DNA from 3 places in the Streptomyces decoyicus genome. Region 3 is predicted to be linked to each of the others. Evidence: riboswitches for the same ligand, from Rfam matches in the RefSeq annotation. Region 3 holds a riboswitch; each other region holds the start of a gene.
What was found. A riboswitch is a leader RNA that binds a small molecule or an ion and turns the genes downstream of it on or off. The one in region 3 is predicted to bind cyclic di-AMP.
Positions count from the first base shown of each region.

Region 1 (2,256 bases), 3.8 Mb from region 3:
CCACTTCCGTCAGCAGTGTCACCAGCGGTGTCACACGTTGAGGCCGCGCGTCACGTCCTGCGGCCACGCGTCACGCCTGGAGGCCGCGCGTCAGCCTGCCTTGCGGCCGCACATCACACCTGGAGGCCGCACATCACACCTTGAGGCCGCGCGTCAGCCTGCCTTGAGGCCGTGCGTCACATGTTGAAGCCGCGCCTCACACGTTGATGCCGTGGTCGCGCAGCCACGGCATGGGGTCGATCGGGTCGCCGGCGTCGGGGCGGACCTCCAGGTGGAGGTGCGGGCCGGTGACATTGCCGGTGGCGCCGACGCGGCCGATGACGTCGCCCGTGTTGATCTTGCCGGAGGTCTTCACCATCGAGGACAGGTGGCAGAACCAGAGTTCGGTGCCGTCGTCGAGGGTGACGACGATGCGGTAGCCGTACGAGCCGGCCCAGCCGGCCTGGGTGATGGTGCCGGAGTGCACGGCCTTGACGGGAGTGCCGGTCGGCGCGGCGAAGTCCTGTCCGGTGTGGTCAGCGGCCCAGCGGTCGCCGGCCTGGCCGAAGCTGGCGGTGAGGGTGTACGAGGAGACCGGCGCGATGAAGTTCTTCGCCAGCTTGGCGAGGCGTGCGGCCTCCGCCTTCCGGCGGGCCGCTTCTTCTGCCTCGCGCTTGGCCTCCATTTCGGCCGCCTTCTTGGCTGCTGCGGCCTTCTCGGCCGACTTCTGGTGCGTGGCGGCTTCGGTCTCGGCCTTCTGGAAAGCGGCGTGTTCGGCGGCCTCGCGGGCCTCGCTCTCGGCGGCGCCCTGCTGCGCGTCGGCCTGCTGGAGGATGCGGCTGCGCAGCGCCTCGCCGGCGCCCGTGCCCGAGTCCGTCCCTGAGGCCTGGGTCAGGGGGCCGGAGACGTCCTGAACCGCACCGTCCGTTGCGGAGTCCGCGGCCGCGGCGGAGTCCGTGCCGGAGTCCGAGCCCGAGTCCGATATGAGGTCGCCGACGCCGGAGAGGGACTCGGCGTCCGGGAGTTTGTCGGCGAGGTCGTCGGCCATTCCGCCGACGTCCGGCATGGAGATCGGAACCGCCGGGCGGCCCTCGGCCGTGGCCATTCCGCCGGCGCCGACCGCGGCGATGACACCGACGCCCAGGACCGTGCCGCTGCGGGCGAGTCCGCCGCCGCGCTGCTTGGCCACCCGGTGCTTGCCGCGGACGGAGCGGATGGAGTCCTCGGTGGGATTCCATTCCTCCCACGGTCCGTCGTTCGTGTTGTCCGCATCACCGGGGCCTTGGAAGGCACCTCGGTCATCGAGGTCGTAGGCGGACGGACCCTCGGGGGCAGGCCTGTTGGACGCCACGGGGGCGCTCTCCTTTCCTTCCTTCTCGCCTACCGGGTTAGCTGACGGGTTCGGAGCAGGAAGGTCTCCTACGGGCGCCCGCTGGCGGAGGGCGTCCGATTCACCCCAAGGAAGTGGTTCCCCGGTTCCCTTGGTGCAGTTCGAGGTGCTGGAGGTGCGTGAAAAGCGCGTGCGGGATTCGGCGTCGGCGCGCGGTGCCGCCTCTTGCGACGGCTGGGACGACCGCGCTGCGTTATCGGACAGTAATAGAGATCGCAGCCGAATTCCAAGCCTTCCCGTGAATCCCTGTCGTCTCCGCACAAGGTTTGGCGTGGACTTTTTCGGCCAGCACGGCCACAAACCGGGCGAGTTGACCGTCCGCCTCTAAACGATCTCCCGTTGATTGTGCGTCAGTTGTTATGCGGAGGGGTGCCCCTCGGTTACGGAACGTGAGAGCAGTAACGTCGGATCATGGTCGTCAACGTCGGGAACACCGGGAACGTCGAGAGCGCTGCCGCCGGCGCATGGGGAGTGGCGGGGCGGTACCGGGAGTTCTCCTGGCGTCAGGCCCGGGGGCGGTGCACCGCCCATGAGGAGCTGAGCGCGCGGATCGGCCAGGACCCGGAGCTCTGCGATCTGCTGTCGGGGTCGCTGCCGGCCGGCGACAAACAGCAGCCGGACCTCCTGCTCGCCGCCGTCCGCTATCTCGACGGCCCGCACGCCGAGCTGGGCCCGCGCGGCGACCTGGCTTACGGACGCTGGCGCGAGTGGACCATCCGGCACTGGGACGAAGTGCGCGCGGTGATCATGCAGCGTTCCGCCCGGACCGACGAGCCGGCCCACTGCGCCACCCTGCTGCCGCTGCTCGCCCGCCTGCCGCAGCCACTGGCGCTGCTGGAGGTCGGCACGTCGGCGGGGCTGTGTCTGCACCCCGACCGCTATCGCTA
Region 1 covers NZ_CP082301.1:4,015,880-4,018,135, forward strand. The annotation lists gene K7C20_RS17525 (M23 family metallopeptidase) at 197-1,330, opposite strand; cyclic di-AMP (ydaO/yuaA leader) riboswitch at 1,342-1,488, opposite strand; gene K7C20_RS17530 (DUF2332 family protein) at 1,781-2,256, shown strand, end outside.
Region 1: it holds a riboswitch for cyclic di-AMP, as region 3 does, so the genes downstream of both, K7C20_RS17525 (M23 family metallopeptidase) here and K7C20_RS34155 (C40 family peptidase) in region 3, are expected to answer to the same signal.

Region 2 (2,256 bases), 4.4 Mb from region 3:
CGGACGGGACGGCGGCACGGCCGGTGCTGCCATCGTCGAGGCCGACCTCGACCTCGACCGTGGGATTACCTCGCGAGTCGAGAATTTCGCGGGCTACGACGACGTCGATCGACGGCACGTTGTCTCCTTCGTGGGTGTCTGGCGTTCTGCGCATGAGCCTAACGGCCCCGGGCGCGTCCGCCTGCCCTTGGCCCGCTCTGTGGGATGGAAAGCCGCGCAAAGCTCCCCGAAGACCCCGTTCACGGGACGCTTAGGCGCATTGTTCGCTGAACGGGAACATTCGCCGGGCTGGAGCGGTCAGCGGCGTGCGCCCGCACCGGCACCGGCCCGGCCTCGGCCCGGCGTCACCCCGGCGCCGCCCCGGGCAGAAGAAACCCCGCCCCGGCGCGCTCGGGGGAAGGGCGCGCCGGGGCGGGGCGGTCTCACGGGGGAAGGGGGCCCGCCGCTCGGGCCCGCCCGCGTCCCGGTGAGGGAGGGACTCAGACGTTGAGCTTCTGACCCGGGAAGATCAGGTTCGGGTTGCCGCCGATGACCGACTTGTTGGCCTTGTAGACCGACTTCCAGTCGCTGCCGTGGGCCTTGGCGATCTTGGCGAGGGTGTCGCCCGCCTTGACGGTGTAGTTGCCGTGGCCCATGGACTTGCGCTCGGTGGACCGCGAGGCGTGCTGCTCGGGGGCGGCCGGGGCCTTCTTCGCCTCGGTCTTGCCCTGGTCCTGCTGCGGCGCGGACTTGGTCTGCGCGGAGCCGGAGGTGTCGACGTCGGCGGCCGGGCCACCGGCGGTCAGGTTGCCGGCACCGGCGCAGGACCAGGCACCCGGGCCCTGGATGGCGAGGAGCTTCTCGGCGGCGGCGATCTGCTGGGACTTGCTGGCCAGGTCGGCGCGCGGCGCGTACTTGGTGCCACCGGCGGCGGCCCAGCTGGAGTTGGAGAACTGCAGGCCACCGTAGTAGCCGTTACCGGTGTTGATCGACCAGTTGCCGCCGGACTCGCACTGGGCGACCTTGTCCCAGGTGGAGACCGAGGCGGCGGAGGCGGAGGTGGCACCCATCAGCGGGACGGCCACGGCAGCACCGGCGATGCCGGCGAGGGTGGCGACGCGGACGGCCTTGGACGGACGACGGTGCTTGCCCTTGATGATCAGCATGGTTCGTTCGTTTCCTCACCGACGCCTACGAGGTGAGCTGTCGGGTTCGGGCTGTGAGAAATCGCCCGGCCGCGTGCGCGTGGCGCACGTGGCTTCACCCCAAGCCGGTGGACCCGCTTTCACGGGTGGGGCCGGCACGTACCTTGGGTCCCCCGCTCCTGCCTTCGGCGCTTGCGCGTCAAGTGCCTCCGATCACCGGCAGGATTCGGCGTGTGATCAAAGGGCCCGCTTTGGCGAGCGGTCCTGACGTTAAGCAGTAACCGCCCTGGGGTTCAAACCCCATCATGTGAACCAAGTTGACCGTTTTTGATCACGGGCAGGTCACATATCCGCAGGTGAACCCCGGTTCGATGAGGCGGGACGAACCGGGGTTCACCGTTAGTCAACGAGAGCCTTGTCTCACTTTCCCCAAAAGCGGGCGAAGGTGGCGAACTACCCTGCCGCGTGCCCCAGATCGAGCAGTTGGCCCGGCTTGATCAGGTCCGCGTCGGAGCCGATGACGCCCTCGTTGCCCTCGTAGAGCGCGGTCCAGCCACCGGGCAGCCGGTGGGCCTGGGCGATGGCTGACAGCGTGTCACCCGGCCGCACGGTGTAGTCGCCGTCGGCCGCCGGGCCCGTGCGGTGCGCGTCATCGCCCCGCGAGGCATGCCGGCCACCCGAGGACCTGTCCTCGTCGTCGCCCGCACCGCCGCGGTGCTTACCCTTCGCGGGCGTCTCCTGCGGGGTGCCGGTGGTGTCCGGACGGCTGCCCCCGTCGGACGGGTCGGCGGACTGCGACGGGTCGCGGTCCCGGTCGCCCGGCGTCGTCGAGTCGTCCGGCGTCGCCGGGTCGGACGGCTCCGGGCTCGTGGACGCGTCGCCGGAGCGGTCGGAATCCGTGGCGTCGGGCGAGGGCGCCGGATCGGACGGCTCGTCGCCGGACTCGTCGTGCTGCTGCCCGGCGGAGTCCGTGTCGTCGTGCGCGCCGGACGAACCGGACGAGTCCCAGGGGTCCGAGGAGCCGTCCGCGTCCGACGGGGCGGGCGAGGGGGTGGCGGTGCTGCCCGGGTCGACCTCCGGCGCACGCCCGTCCTTGGCGAGACCGGCGCTCACCGCACAGCTCGACCACTGG
Region 2 covers NZ_CP082301.1:3,471,100-3,473,355, forward strand. The annotation lists gene eno (phosphopyruvate hydratase) at 1-118, opposite strand, end outside; gene K7C20_RS15110 (LysM peptidoglycan-binding domain-containing protein) at 480-1,145, opposite strand; cyclic di-AMP (ydaO/yuaA leader) riboswitch at 1,153-1,325, opposite strand; gene K7C20_RS15115 (transglycosylase family protein) at 1,578-2,256, opposite strand, start outside.
Region 2: it holds a riboswitch for cyclic di-AMP, as region 3 does, so the genes downstream of both, K7C20_RS15110 (LysM peptidoglycan-binding domain-containing protein) here and K7C20_RS34155 (C40 family peptidase) in region 3, are expected to answer to the same signal.

Region 3 (2,256 bases):
TGCACACCGCGCTGGCGGTGGCCGGGCTCGCGGCGGTGCTGGTCGCCGTGCCCACGCTCTTCGGAGCCGTCCAACTCCTCGGCGGCGGCTACCTGTTGTACCTCGGTGTCCGCGCCCTGGCCGCGGCCTTCCGCCGCCCTGTGGCCACCACGGACCGCACCGCGGGCCCGGCCGCCACCGCACCGGCCGACGTCCCCCGGCCCGTCGCTCTCCTGGGCACCACACAGAGCCTGCGTCAGGGCTTTCTGACCAATGCGCTCAACCCCAAGGCCCCTGTTCTCTTCCTCAGCCTGCTCCCGCAGTTCGTCCCGGCGGGACAGCCCGCGCTGCCCCGGACGCTGCTGCTCGCCACGATGGTCGTCGCCATGGCACTGGTGTGGTTCCCCGCCGTCGCACTGCTCGTCGACCGGCTGGGCGTCTGGCTGCGCCGCCCGCGGGCGGCCCGTGCCCTGGAAGCCACCACCGGAGCGCTGCTCACGGCGCTTGGAGGCATCCTGCTGGTGGAACTGGCGCTCGCCTGAAGGGGCGCCCACAGAACCTTCTACGGCCGCTCCGCCTCAGCCGCGACCGCCGTGCGGCACCCTCGGCACCTTGGCGCCCACCGGCACGAGCCCGGCGGCCAGAATGCACGGTCACCGCTCCGTCCGTGGGCGGGAAGCTCCCGCGGGCCGCGGACATCAGCAGCTCGCCCAGTCGCGAAGTCACCCGGCCAAATGGCCCAAACCTACTGGCAATTGACCGATCGTGAGAGGAATGGTCAGGTCAGTGCACCCGCCCGTACCAGACCGAGCGGCTCCAGATCCGTTCCAGCCGCACGACGCTCCCGGCCTTGGGCGCATGCCACATCCGGCCCCGGCCCGCGTAGATACCGACGTGGTAAATGCCGCCGCGCGAGTAGAAGAAGACCAGATCACCGCGGCGGCGCGAGGCGGCCGAGATGTGCCGGGTGCGGCTGTACTGCGCGGCGGCGGTGCGTGGCAGGGCCCGCCCGGCGCGCTTGAACGAGTACAGCGTCAGCCCGGAACAGTCGAAGGCGTGCGGCCCTTGGGCGCCGTACCGGTAGGGAGATCCTCCCTTGGAAGCCGCGACCCGCAGCGCATGGACGGATACGGAGGCGGCTTCGGCGTTCCCGGCCGCTCCTGGAGCCATGGTGGTCCCGCCGAGGGTGACCAGCGTCAGAGCGGTGACAGTGCCGGCGCGTGCCAGCAGATTCGGCGTATGCATGCGCACGGTCATGCGCAAACCCTTCGTCAGCCGCCTGCGAAGGAAGACCTGTCGGGTTCGGGCAGGCGAAGATGCCCGGCCGTATGTACGGCTTCACCCCAAGGAGCCCTCGGCCGTGAAGGCCGGGACCCCGCTCTGCTCGGGTCCTCCGCTCCCGCCGATCCACATCGTCGACCGGACATCCGCACGGCGGCGGGATTAGGCGCCCGTCCGGACCGCCCCGTCGCTGTGGCGGGGTCTTGTCGTCGAAGGGATCGTCACGCACTCGGGACCCGAATTCCGAGCTGAAAATGCCGTATGTGAGATGGGTCACAATTGACCCGAATGGTTAGATTTGTTCCCTCAGGTGCCGCGGCGCGGGGTCTTGCACCCCCCGGACCAGGGGCGAAACATCAAGGGCCGGAGAAAATGTATCCGCCCCGCGCAATTCGTCACCTCCCCACATCGGGCGCGGACGCTACGCCGTATGTGCAGCCTCTGGCGCGTGTCGTGTCAGATTTCCTCGGGTGGCGGCACCGTCACGAGCCCGGTCCGGCGTTCGCCGTCCAGCACCCGCAGTGCCCGGGTCAGTGTTCCGCGGTGCACTTCGCTCTCGCCCCGGCTGTGCATCAGTGTCAGCGCGTCCCGTAGACGGGTCGCCTTGCCCACCAGTGCCTGGGCGGCGCGCAGTCCGCTGTAGGTGCCACCGCAGCGGGTCGGGTTGATCCGGCCCAGCAGGTCGATCACCTCCAGATAGCTGTCGATCAGCTCGCCCTCGGCGCGGGTCAGCGCGGGCAGCGGCGGCGGTTCGGGGGGCAGCACCGGGCTCACCGCGCCACGGGCAGGTGGGCCGACTGCTTGCGGTTGCGGGTGAGTCCGTCGATCAGGCCGTACTCCTGAGCGGCGATGGCGTCGAAGATCTTGTCCCGCTCGATGTCGGCGGCGATCCGCTCGCGGGGCTGCCCGGTGTGCTTGGCCAGCATCTCCTCCAGGACGTCGCGGGTGCGCAGCATCTCCTCCGCCTGGATCTGCAGATCGGTGGCCTGCCCCTGG
Region 3 covers NZ_CP082301.1:7,829,423-7,831,678, forward strand. The annotation lists gene K7C20_RS34150 (LysE family translocator) at 1-521, shown strand, start outside; gene K7C20_RS34155 (C40 family peptidase) at 763-1,236, opposite strand; cyclic di-AMP (ydaO/yuaA leader) riboswitch at 1,241-1,429, opposite strand; gene K7C20_RS34160 (hypothetical protein) at 1,717-2,025, opposite strand; gene K7C20_RS34165 (ATP-dependent Clp protease proteolytic subunit) at 2,031-2,256, opposite strand, start outside.